DNA from 2 places in the Thauera sedimentorum genome. Region 1 is predicted to be linked to the other one. Evidence: predicted binding sites of a transcription regulator. Region 1 holds the regulator's gene; the other holds the start of a gene.
The links. Region 1 encodes FNR, which switches genes on or off when oxygen is low (the NO sensors DNR and NnrR bind a similar motif). Its sites were predicted from a motif close to TTGANCTAGNTCAA; they were not measured.
Positions count from the first base shown of each region.

Region 2: IAI53_RS00945 (hemerythrin domain-containing protein) is a predicted target of FNR. The motif match lies at 2,543-2,556, and genes of this name have one in related genera.

Region 1 is NZ_JACTAH010000001.1:329,622-334,030, forward strand. It holds gene IAI53_RS01450 (NnrS family protein) at 1-557, shown strand, start outside; gene IAI53_RS01455 (SirB2 family protein) at 562-957, shown strand; gene IAI53_RS01460 (hemerythrin domain-containing protein) at 959-1,492, shown strand; gene fnr (fumarate/nitrate reduction transcriptional regulator Fnr) at 1,556-2,296, opposite strand; gene hemN (oxygen-independent coproporphyrinogen III oxidase) at 2,414-3,805, shown strand; gene IAI53_RS01475 (sulfite exporter TauE/SafE family protein) at 3,861-4,409, shown strand, end outside.
Region 2 is NZ_JACTAH010000001.1:206,328-210,736, forward strand. It holds gene IAI53_RS00925 (cytochrome c1) at 1-91, shown strand, start outside; gene IAI53_RS00930 (glutathione S-transferase N-terminal domain-containing protein) at 200-796, shown strand; gene IAI53_RS00935 (ClpXP protease specificity-enhancing factor) at 850-1,311, shown strand; gene IAI53_RS00940 (glycosyltransferase) at 1,246-2,472, opposite strand; gene IAI53_RS00945 (hemerythrin domain-containing protein) at 2,646-3,131, shown strand; gene IAI53_RS00950 (glycine zipper 2TM domain-containing protein) at 3,201-3,821, opposite strand; gene IAI53_RS00955 (D-amino acid dehydrogenase) at 3,880-4,409, opposite strand, start outside.

The sequences.
Region 1 (4,409 bases):
GGGCGCTGTTGCTGATGCTGGGGGCGAGTTTCGTCCATGGCGCGCTCGGCATGGCCGAACTCGGCGGCTGGCGCTGGGTCGTCGATCTGCCGGCCGGTCTGGTCGCGCTGTGGCTGTGCATCCGCTGGCGACCGGTGGCTGCCCAGCGCGTGCGCCTGCTGGGCATGCTGCACATCGGTTTCGCGTGGCTGGGCGTGGCCCTGCTGCTGTCCGCAGCGCAGGCCGCGGGCGCCCAGCTCGGCTGGTACGGCCTGGGCCTGGCGCCGCTGCACGCGCTGGGGATCGGCTTCTTCGGCTCCATCGTGCTCGGCATGGTGTCGCGGGTCACCCTGGGCCATTCGGGCCAGCCGCTGGCGGCCGACCAGCTGACCTGGTCGCTGTTCCTCGCCATGCAGGGGGTCGTGCTGCTGCGCATCCTCGCCGACCTTGCGCCCGCTGTGCTCTCTCCCTGGCTGATGCTGGCCGCGGTAGCCGGCTGGCTGGGCATCTTCGTGACCTGGGCGCTGCGCTACCTGCCCATCTACCTGCGTCCGCGGGCCGACGGACGGCCGGGATAAGACCATGTATTTCGCACTCAAACACCTGCATGTGACCTGTGTGGTGCTGAGCATTCTCGGGTTCACGCTGCGCGGCGCGTGGATGCTGTCCGGCAGTGCGCTGCTCGAACATCGTCTCACCCGGGTGCTGCCCCATGTGGTCGACAGCCTGCTGCTGCTGTCGGCCATCGCGATGGCGGTGATGATCGGGCAGTACCCTTTCGTCGCCGGCTGGGTCACGGCCAAGGTCATCGGCCTGCTCGCCTACATCGTGCTTGGCGCGGTGGCCTTGCGGCGCGGGCGCACCCTGGCGCTCAGGGCGGCTGCGTTCTTGGCGGCGCTGGCGGTCTATGCGTGGATAGTGTCCGTGGCGCTGCTCAAGAGCCCCGCCGGTTTTCTGGTCTATTTAGGAGCTCACTGACATGAGCGATTCACTGATCCCGGTCGCACCCGGATTCGAAACCCCGCTCGAGATGCTGGAAGCCTGTCACGGCCGCCTGCAGGGGCAGCTCGAGACGCTCGCCCGCCTGGCCGCCTGGCTGCCCGCTCATGGTGCGGACAAGCAGGCACAGCAGGCGGCGAGCGCGGTGATGCGCTACTTCGACCTGGCTGCGGTCAATCACCACATGGACGAGGAAGACGATCTCTTTCCGGTGCTGCTCGCACGGGTCGATGCGCCGCGTCGCGCGCAGCTGCAGGCGCTGATCGACTGGATCCTCGCCGACCATCAGCGCATGTTCGCCGCCTGGGCGCTCATGCGCGAACGTCTGGCGGCGATTGCACAGGGAGAAGCGGCAGAGCTGACCGCGGAGCAGGTCGAGGAATTCGCCAGCCGCTACCATCAGCACATCGCCCGCGAGGAAGGCGAATTGTTGCCCTACGCCCGCGAACTGCTGACTGACGAGGACGTCGCCGCCTTGAGCGAGACCATGGTCGCCCGCCGGCGTCAGGGCTGAGAATGTGCGAATAAACCTACTGCGCGGGCCGATGGCGGTGTTGCGCGGTGCTCGCTCCGCGCTTCAGCCGCCGGCCGGTTGATGGTGCAGCAGCTTTTTCAGGCCGGCGATGTCCAGGATGCGGATGTGTTTCTGCTGCACGGCCACCAGACCGTCTTCCTGGAAGCGCGAGAAGGCGCGTGACACGGTTTCGAGCTTGAGGCCCAGATAAGAGCCGATCTCCTCGCGCGTCATGCGCAGGTGGAACTCGGCCGCCGAGAAGCCGCGCGCGGTGAAGCGCTGCGACATGTTGAGCAGGAAGGCCGCCAGGCGTTCTTCCGCGCGCATCGAGCCGAGCAGCATCATCACGCCGTGGTCGCGTACGATTTCGCGGCTCATGACCTTGTGGAACTGATGCTGCAGGCCTTCGACCTCGCGCGAGAGTTCTTCCAGCTTGCCGTAGGGGATTACGCAGACCTCGCTGTCTTCCAGGGCGATCGCGTTGCAGGTGTGGAACTCGGTGCTGATGCCGTCCAGACCGAGGATCTCGCCGGTCATCTGGAAACCGGTGACCTGCTCGCGGCCGTCTTCGAGCAGCACGTCGGTCTTGAAGGAGCCGGCGCGGATCGCGTAGATCGCCTCGAAGAGGTCGCCGGCGCGGTACAGGTGCTGCTGACGCTTGATCTTGCGACGGGCGCCCACCAGTTCGTCCAGGCGGTCGATCTCGTTTTCCGACATCCCGAACGGCAGGCACAGCTCCTGCAGGTTACACTGAGAGCAGGCGGCCTTGAGGTTTGCCACAGAGATCGGCACCGTCGCCTTCATTTGCAAGATAAACAGCTCCGTCTCTCACCGGGATCAACGGAGCCTCGTTGATCCACGTCAACCACAAAACTACGGCTTTCTGCGATCTTACGGAACAGACTGCCGCCCCGTACGACCATGAGCAATCAGAAAGAACTCGTCTTCGACACCCAGTTGATCCGCCGCTTCGACATCAACGGGCCGCGCTATACGTCCTACCCGACGGCGGATCGCTTCGTCGAAGCCTTTGACGCCAAGGCCTTGCGCGACTGGCTCGCCAAGCGGGCAGTGGGCGGTCTCGGCAAACCGCTTTCATTATACTTCCACATCCCTTTCTGTAACACGATCTGTTACTACTGCGCCTGCAACAAGATCATCACCAAGGATCACGGGCGCTCGGCCAAGTACCTCAAGTACCTGGCCAAGGAGATCGAGATGCAGGCCGCCTGTCTGGGCGGCAGCCGGCAGGTTACCCAGCTGCACCTGGGGGGCGGCACGCCCACCTTCCTGTCGCACGAGGAAATGCACCAGCTGATGGACTCGGTGCGCCAGCACTTCACGCTGGTGCCCAACGGCGAGTATTCCATCGAGGTCGACCCGCGCAAGGTGGACTTCGATACCGTCGAGATGCTCTCCAACCTCGGCTTCAACCGCATGAGCGTCGGCGTGCAGGATTTCGCCCATGACGTGCAGGTCGCGGTCAACCGCGTGCAGAGCTTCGACGAGACCAAGCTGGTGGTCGACGCCGCGCGCGCCACCGGCTTCAAGTCGGTGTCCATGGACCTGATCTACGGCCTGCCCAAGCAGAACATCATCAGCTTCAACCGCACGCTGGAGCAGGTGCTGGAGATCTCTCCCGACCGCATCTCGCTCTACAGCTACGCGCACCTGCCGCAGCTGTTCAAGCCGCAGCGCCGCATCAACTCGGTGGACATGCCCACCGCCGACACCAAGCTGCAGATCCTGCAACTGGCCATCCGCCGGCTCACCGAGGCGGGCTATGTGTACATCGGCATGGACCACTTCGCCAAGCCGGACGACGAGCTCACCATCGCCCAGCGCCAGGGGCGGCTGCACCGCAACTTCCAGGGCTACTCCACCCACGCCGAGTGCGACCTGCTGGCCTTCGGGGTGTCGGCGATCAGCAAGGTGGGGCCGACCTACGCGCAGAACGTCAAGACCCTGGACGAGTACTACGACATCCTCGACCAGGACGAGTTGCCGGTGCTGCGCGGCATCGAGCTTACCGCCGACGACCTGCTGCGCCGCGCGATCATCCAGGCGCTGATGTGCCATTTCGAGGTGTCGATCGAGTCCATCCAGATCGCCCACCTGATCGACTTCAAGGAATACTTCGCCGAGGAACTCGCCGACCTGCGCGAGATGGAGAAGGCCGGCCTGCTGAAGATCGAGGACGACTGGATCAGCGTGCTGCCCCCGGGGCGGCTGCTGGTGCGCGGCATCGCCATGGTGTTCGACCGCTACCTGCGCGCCGACCGCGAGCGGGCGCGCTACTCCAAGGTGATCTGATCCCGCCCCGCGCGGCGTAGAATGCCTGCCCTGATGCATCTTCCGGCTCTTCCGAATGCCTGAAACCGGCTATATCGCCGTCTTCCTCATCGGCCTGCTCGGCGGCACCCACTGCGTGGGCATGTGCGGCGGCATCGTCGGCGCGCTCACCGTGCAGGTGCCCGGGCAGACCCGCCGGCAATGGCCGATCCACCTGGCCTACAACCTCGGGCGCATCACCACCTACACGGTGATCGGCGGCCTGCTCGGCGCGCTCGGTACCGTGGGCATGCTGTACAACGAGGTGATGCCCATCCAGCTGGGCCTGTACGTACTGGCCAACCTGATGCTGGTTGCCCTGGGCTTGTATCTCACCGGCTTTACCCAGTTGCTGGCGCCGGTCGAGCGTGCCGGCCACCACATCTGGCGGCGCGTTCAGCCTTTCACCCGGCGCTTCCTGCCCGCGCGCTCGGTGGCACAGGGCTACCCGCTCGGACTGCTGTGGGGATTCCTGCCCTGCGGACTGGTCTACAGCGTGCTGGCCACCGCGCTGGTGACCGGCTCGGCGACCCGCGGCGCGGGGCTGATGCTCGCCTTCGGCCTCGGTACGCTGCCCAACCTGCTG
Region 2 (4,409 bases), 120 kb from region 1:
GCTGATCGGTACCTACGTGCTGCTCTTCCTGGTAGGCCTGTTCGTGCTGAGCTACGCGCTCAAGAAGAACTACTGGAAGGATATTCATTGAGCTCACGGGTGAGCGGCCGCAAGGCCTAGTCCGCCTCAATCCTGCCAGACGCACCACGCGAATTTCCGCGTGGTGCGCTTTGCTTTTGTATCCGGAGTTTTACGCATCATGATGAACCTGTATTCCGGCACCACCGATCCGTTCAGTCACCGTTGCCGGATCGTGCTCTTCGAGAAGGGCATGGACTTCGAGGTGATCGACGTCGATCTGTACAACAAGCCCGAGGACATCGCCGTCATCAACCCGTACAACCGCGTCCCGGTCCTGGTGGACCGCGACCTGGTGCTGTACGAGTCGAACATCATCAACGAGTACATCGACGAGCGCTTTCCGCACCCGCAGCTGATGCCGCCCGACCCGATCATGCGTGCGCGCGCCCGCCAGTTGCTGCACACCTTCGAACTGGAACTGTTCTCGCACATCGATGCGCTGGAGAAGAACCAGAAGGGTGTGGACAAGAATCGCGCGCATGTGCGCGACCAGCTGGTGCAACTGGCGCCGATCTTCACCAAGCAGAAGTTCATGCTGGGCGACGAGTTCTCCATGCTGGACGTGGCGATCGCGCCGCTGCTGTGGCGTCTCGAGCACTACAACATCGAGCTGCCCAAGGCCGCCGCGCCGCTGATGAAGTACGCCGAGCGCATCTTCAGCCGCCAGGGCTTCATCGACGCGCTGACGCCGTCCGAGAAGGTCATGCGCCGCTGATCCGTCCCACCCGGCTCCGCCCGACCGGGCGGAGCCCGTCCTGCAGCAAAGTGATGACGACCGTATCCACCAAACCCTACCTGATCCGTGCGATTCACGAATGGTGTGTCGATCAGGGCTTCACGCCCTATCTGGCCGCGGTCGTCGACCGCAACACCCTGGTGCCGCCGGGGGCAGCGCGCGACGGGCAGATCGTGCTCAACGTCGGCTACGACGCCACCCATGAGCTGTCGATCGGCAACGAGTTGATCACCTTCCAGGCCCGCTTCGGCGGCGTCGCCCATTCGCTGGCGATTCCGGTCGGCAACGTCGTCGCCATCTACGCGCGCGAGAACGGCCAGGGCATGGCCTTCGAGGTGGAGGGCGGGGCAGCCGGGGATGAGGATGACGGTGCCGAAGAGGCGGCAGCGCCCGAGGCTGGCTCCGCGGAAGAGACGCCCGATGGCGACTCAGCGGGTGCCGCTGGCAGCAGGCCTGCCGGCGGGCGCGGGAGCCACCTCAAGATCGTCAAGTAGGCGCTGGGCGGGGTGCGCCCAGCCGCGGTATAGCAGCGCGAGCTTGCGCGCCATTTCCTCGGCCGCCCAGGTCCGGGCGTAGCGGTGGGCTTCGACCGCGAGCGCCTTCAGGCGCGGTGGGTCGTCCAGCAGGTCCGCGACGATGGCGGAGAACGCCTTGGCATCGGCCGGCGCGATCCGGCAGCCGAGCTGACGGCCGAGGATGTCGCGGGTGCCCAGTTCGGCCAGTGCGACCACCGGGGTGCCGAGCGCCATGGCCTCCAGCAGCACCAGGCCCTGGGTCTCGGTGCGCGAGGCGAACACGAAGAGATCGGCGGCGCGGTAGCAATCGTGCAGTTCGCTGTTGCGGTCGAGGTAGCCGAGGAAGCGCACGTGTTCGCTCAGCGCGCGCTGCTGGACCGCCGCGGTCAGCGATGCCAGGGCCGGCCCTTCGCCGGTGATCAGCAGCAAGGCCTTGGGCTGGCTGTGCTTGAGGTGTTCGATCACGTCGATGAGGAAATCGATGTTCTTCTCGTGCGCCACCCGGCCGACGAAGAGCAGCAGACGGCGATCCTTGTCGATGCCGTAGCGGCTGCGGAAAAAGCAGCCGTCGCCGCCGACGAACTGCCGGGCCGGCAGCCCGGTCGGCAGGACGTGCAGCGGTCGGGTGACGCCGTATCCGCGCAGGATGTCGGCCATTGCGGTGGAAGGCACGATCACCGCGTCGAGTTCGTTGCACTGGCTGCGCGAGAAACGGCGCGCCGCGCTGCGCAGCCACGGCCGGGGCAGCACGGGGACGTAGTGGAAGAGGTATTCCTCGAAGAAGGTGTGATAGGTCGCCACGCAGGGCACGCCCAGGGCGCGCGCGATCTCCAGCCCGGCATAGTGGGCGGCGAAGGGCGTGTGGACATGGACCAGGTCGATGCCGCGGCCGCGCAATTCAGGCAGCAGCGCGCGGATCGCGCCGCGGCGCATCAGCCGGTCTTCGGGGTCCATAGGCAGGTAGCGCGAAGGTATGCGCAGGATGTCCGGATCGTCGTCGGGCGCGGCGCCCGGATAGGCGGGGGCGATCAGGGTGCTGCGCACGCCCTCGGTGGCGAGGGCGTGGCGGAAGGTTTCGATGGATGTGCTGACCCCGTTGATGCGGGGAAAGAACACGTCCGAGATCATCAGGATATGCATGGCCGATTGCCGGTGGAGGCGATACGGCACTCTAGGGCACCGCGGTGACGGTTTCGTTTCAGCAAGGCCCTTGATAAGGGTCAGATCGGCTGGATCATTTTCCCCTTATAAACCCCTGCCGGTTCCGCATGCCGGGCCGGTGATCAACCGTGAAGACTAGTCGGAGAAACACGATGCCTGCGATGGAATGGAGCGACAAGCTGGAACTCGGCCTGGGAAAGATGGACGACACGCACCGCGAGTTCGTCGACTTCTACAACGCCTTGCAGGCCGCGCCGCCGGAAGCTTTCATCGAACGGCTGGACGCCTTCATCGAACACACGGTGGCGCATTTCGACCAGGAGAACCGCTGGATGGAGAAGGTGAACTTCCCCGGTTGCCACCGCGCCGAGCACGACCGCGTGCTGGTCGTCCTGCGTGACGTGCGCGAACGCGCCGCAAAGGGCGACACCTTCCTCGGCCGGCGCCTGGTGGAAGAACTGCCCGCCTGGCTCGACAACCACGTCAATGGCATGGATGCCGCGCTTGCCTTCCATCTGCAGACCATCGGCTTCGACGTCGAGACCGAGAGCTTCCGGGCCGATGCGGCGGGCGGCTGCGGGGAGCAGGGCGCGGGTGGTTGCGCCTGCGCCACGCTCAGCAAGGACGAGGCCGCCTGAGGGGCCGGCGCCGCTAGCCCACATTTCTCACATCGGCGGCCGCAGCAGCGCGGGTGTGAGAGATGCGGGCTATAGACCAACGATCTCCCAACTGCCGTCCGCTCGCCGACAGCCGCGTCCGCGCGTGCTGCTCTTGTGCGTCCCCTCGGTCATCAGGGTGAACTCGCGGCACGGCGCCTTGCCGGCATCCTTGCCGGCGATCAGTTGATAGCGTAGCCCGTCGGGTGCGTCCCACCGTACCTGGCGGCCGGCGGGCAGCAACTCCAGCGCGTGGCCGATGCAGGCGCGGTCCGGGTCACCCAGGCTGCGTGCGACTTCCGCCCCGAGCACCGCGCCGATGGCGGTGCCGACCAGAATGGCAATCTGCCGGCCACTGCCGTCGCCGACCTGGCTGCCGACTGCTCCGCCAAGCACGCCGCCCAGTACCGCACCAACCGTCTCACGATCGCAGCGCCCTCCCAGGATACCGTAGTCGCGCGACCATTGCCGTCCGGTGTAGCCGAGGTAGTAGGGGTCGTGCTTCTTGCGCCAACCGTGGGCAGGTGCGTGCGCAGGAGGGTCCGCCTGCACTGGTGTGGGCAAGCTGAGCAGGGCGGCCAGCATGCCCACCAGAATGCCTTGGCTGGCCGATCTGGATGCGAAAAGGCTGCGAGTGCGCATCGTGGTTTCCTCCTGACGATGGTGAGTCATCCGGGAAAGCCTATAGGGTGCAAGCCGTCGCGGCTGTAACGGCTTGAATCCCCTCCAGTCACGCGCGCCCGAGAAAGGGGAAGCGCGGGTCCGGGCGGCCGCCACCCATCAGCGTTGCCAGTGCCGCCGCGGAACCGCAGGCCAGCGTCCAGCCCAGCGTGCCATGGCCGGTGTTGTACCAGAGGTTGACGCCGCCACCCTTGCCGATGAGCGGGGTGTTGCCCGGCGTGGCGGGGCGCAGTCCGGCCCACAGCTGGGCCTTGGCCGGGTCGATGGCGCCCGGCAGGCGGTCTTCCAGCCAGCGCAGGATGCCCTGGCCGCGCAGCGGGTCGGGGGTGGTGTCGAAGCCGTTGAGCTCGGCCGTACCGGCGACCCGCAGGCGGTCGCCAAGGCGCGAGCAGACGATGCGCGCGGACTCGTCGGTGAGGCTGACCATGGGCGCGCGCGCCGGGTCGGCCACCGGCGCGGTGATCGAGTAGCCCTTGACCGGGTAGATCGGCAGGCGTTCGCCCAGCGGCGCCACCAGCGCGGGGCTGTAGCTGCCCAGGCAGACCACGTAGGCGCCGGCGCTCAGCTGGCCGGTGTGTC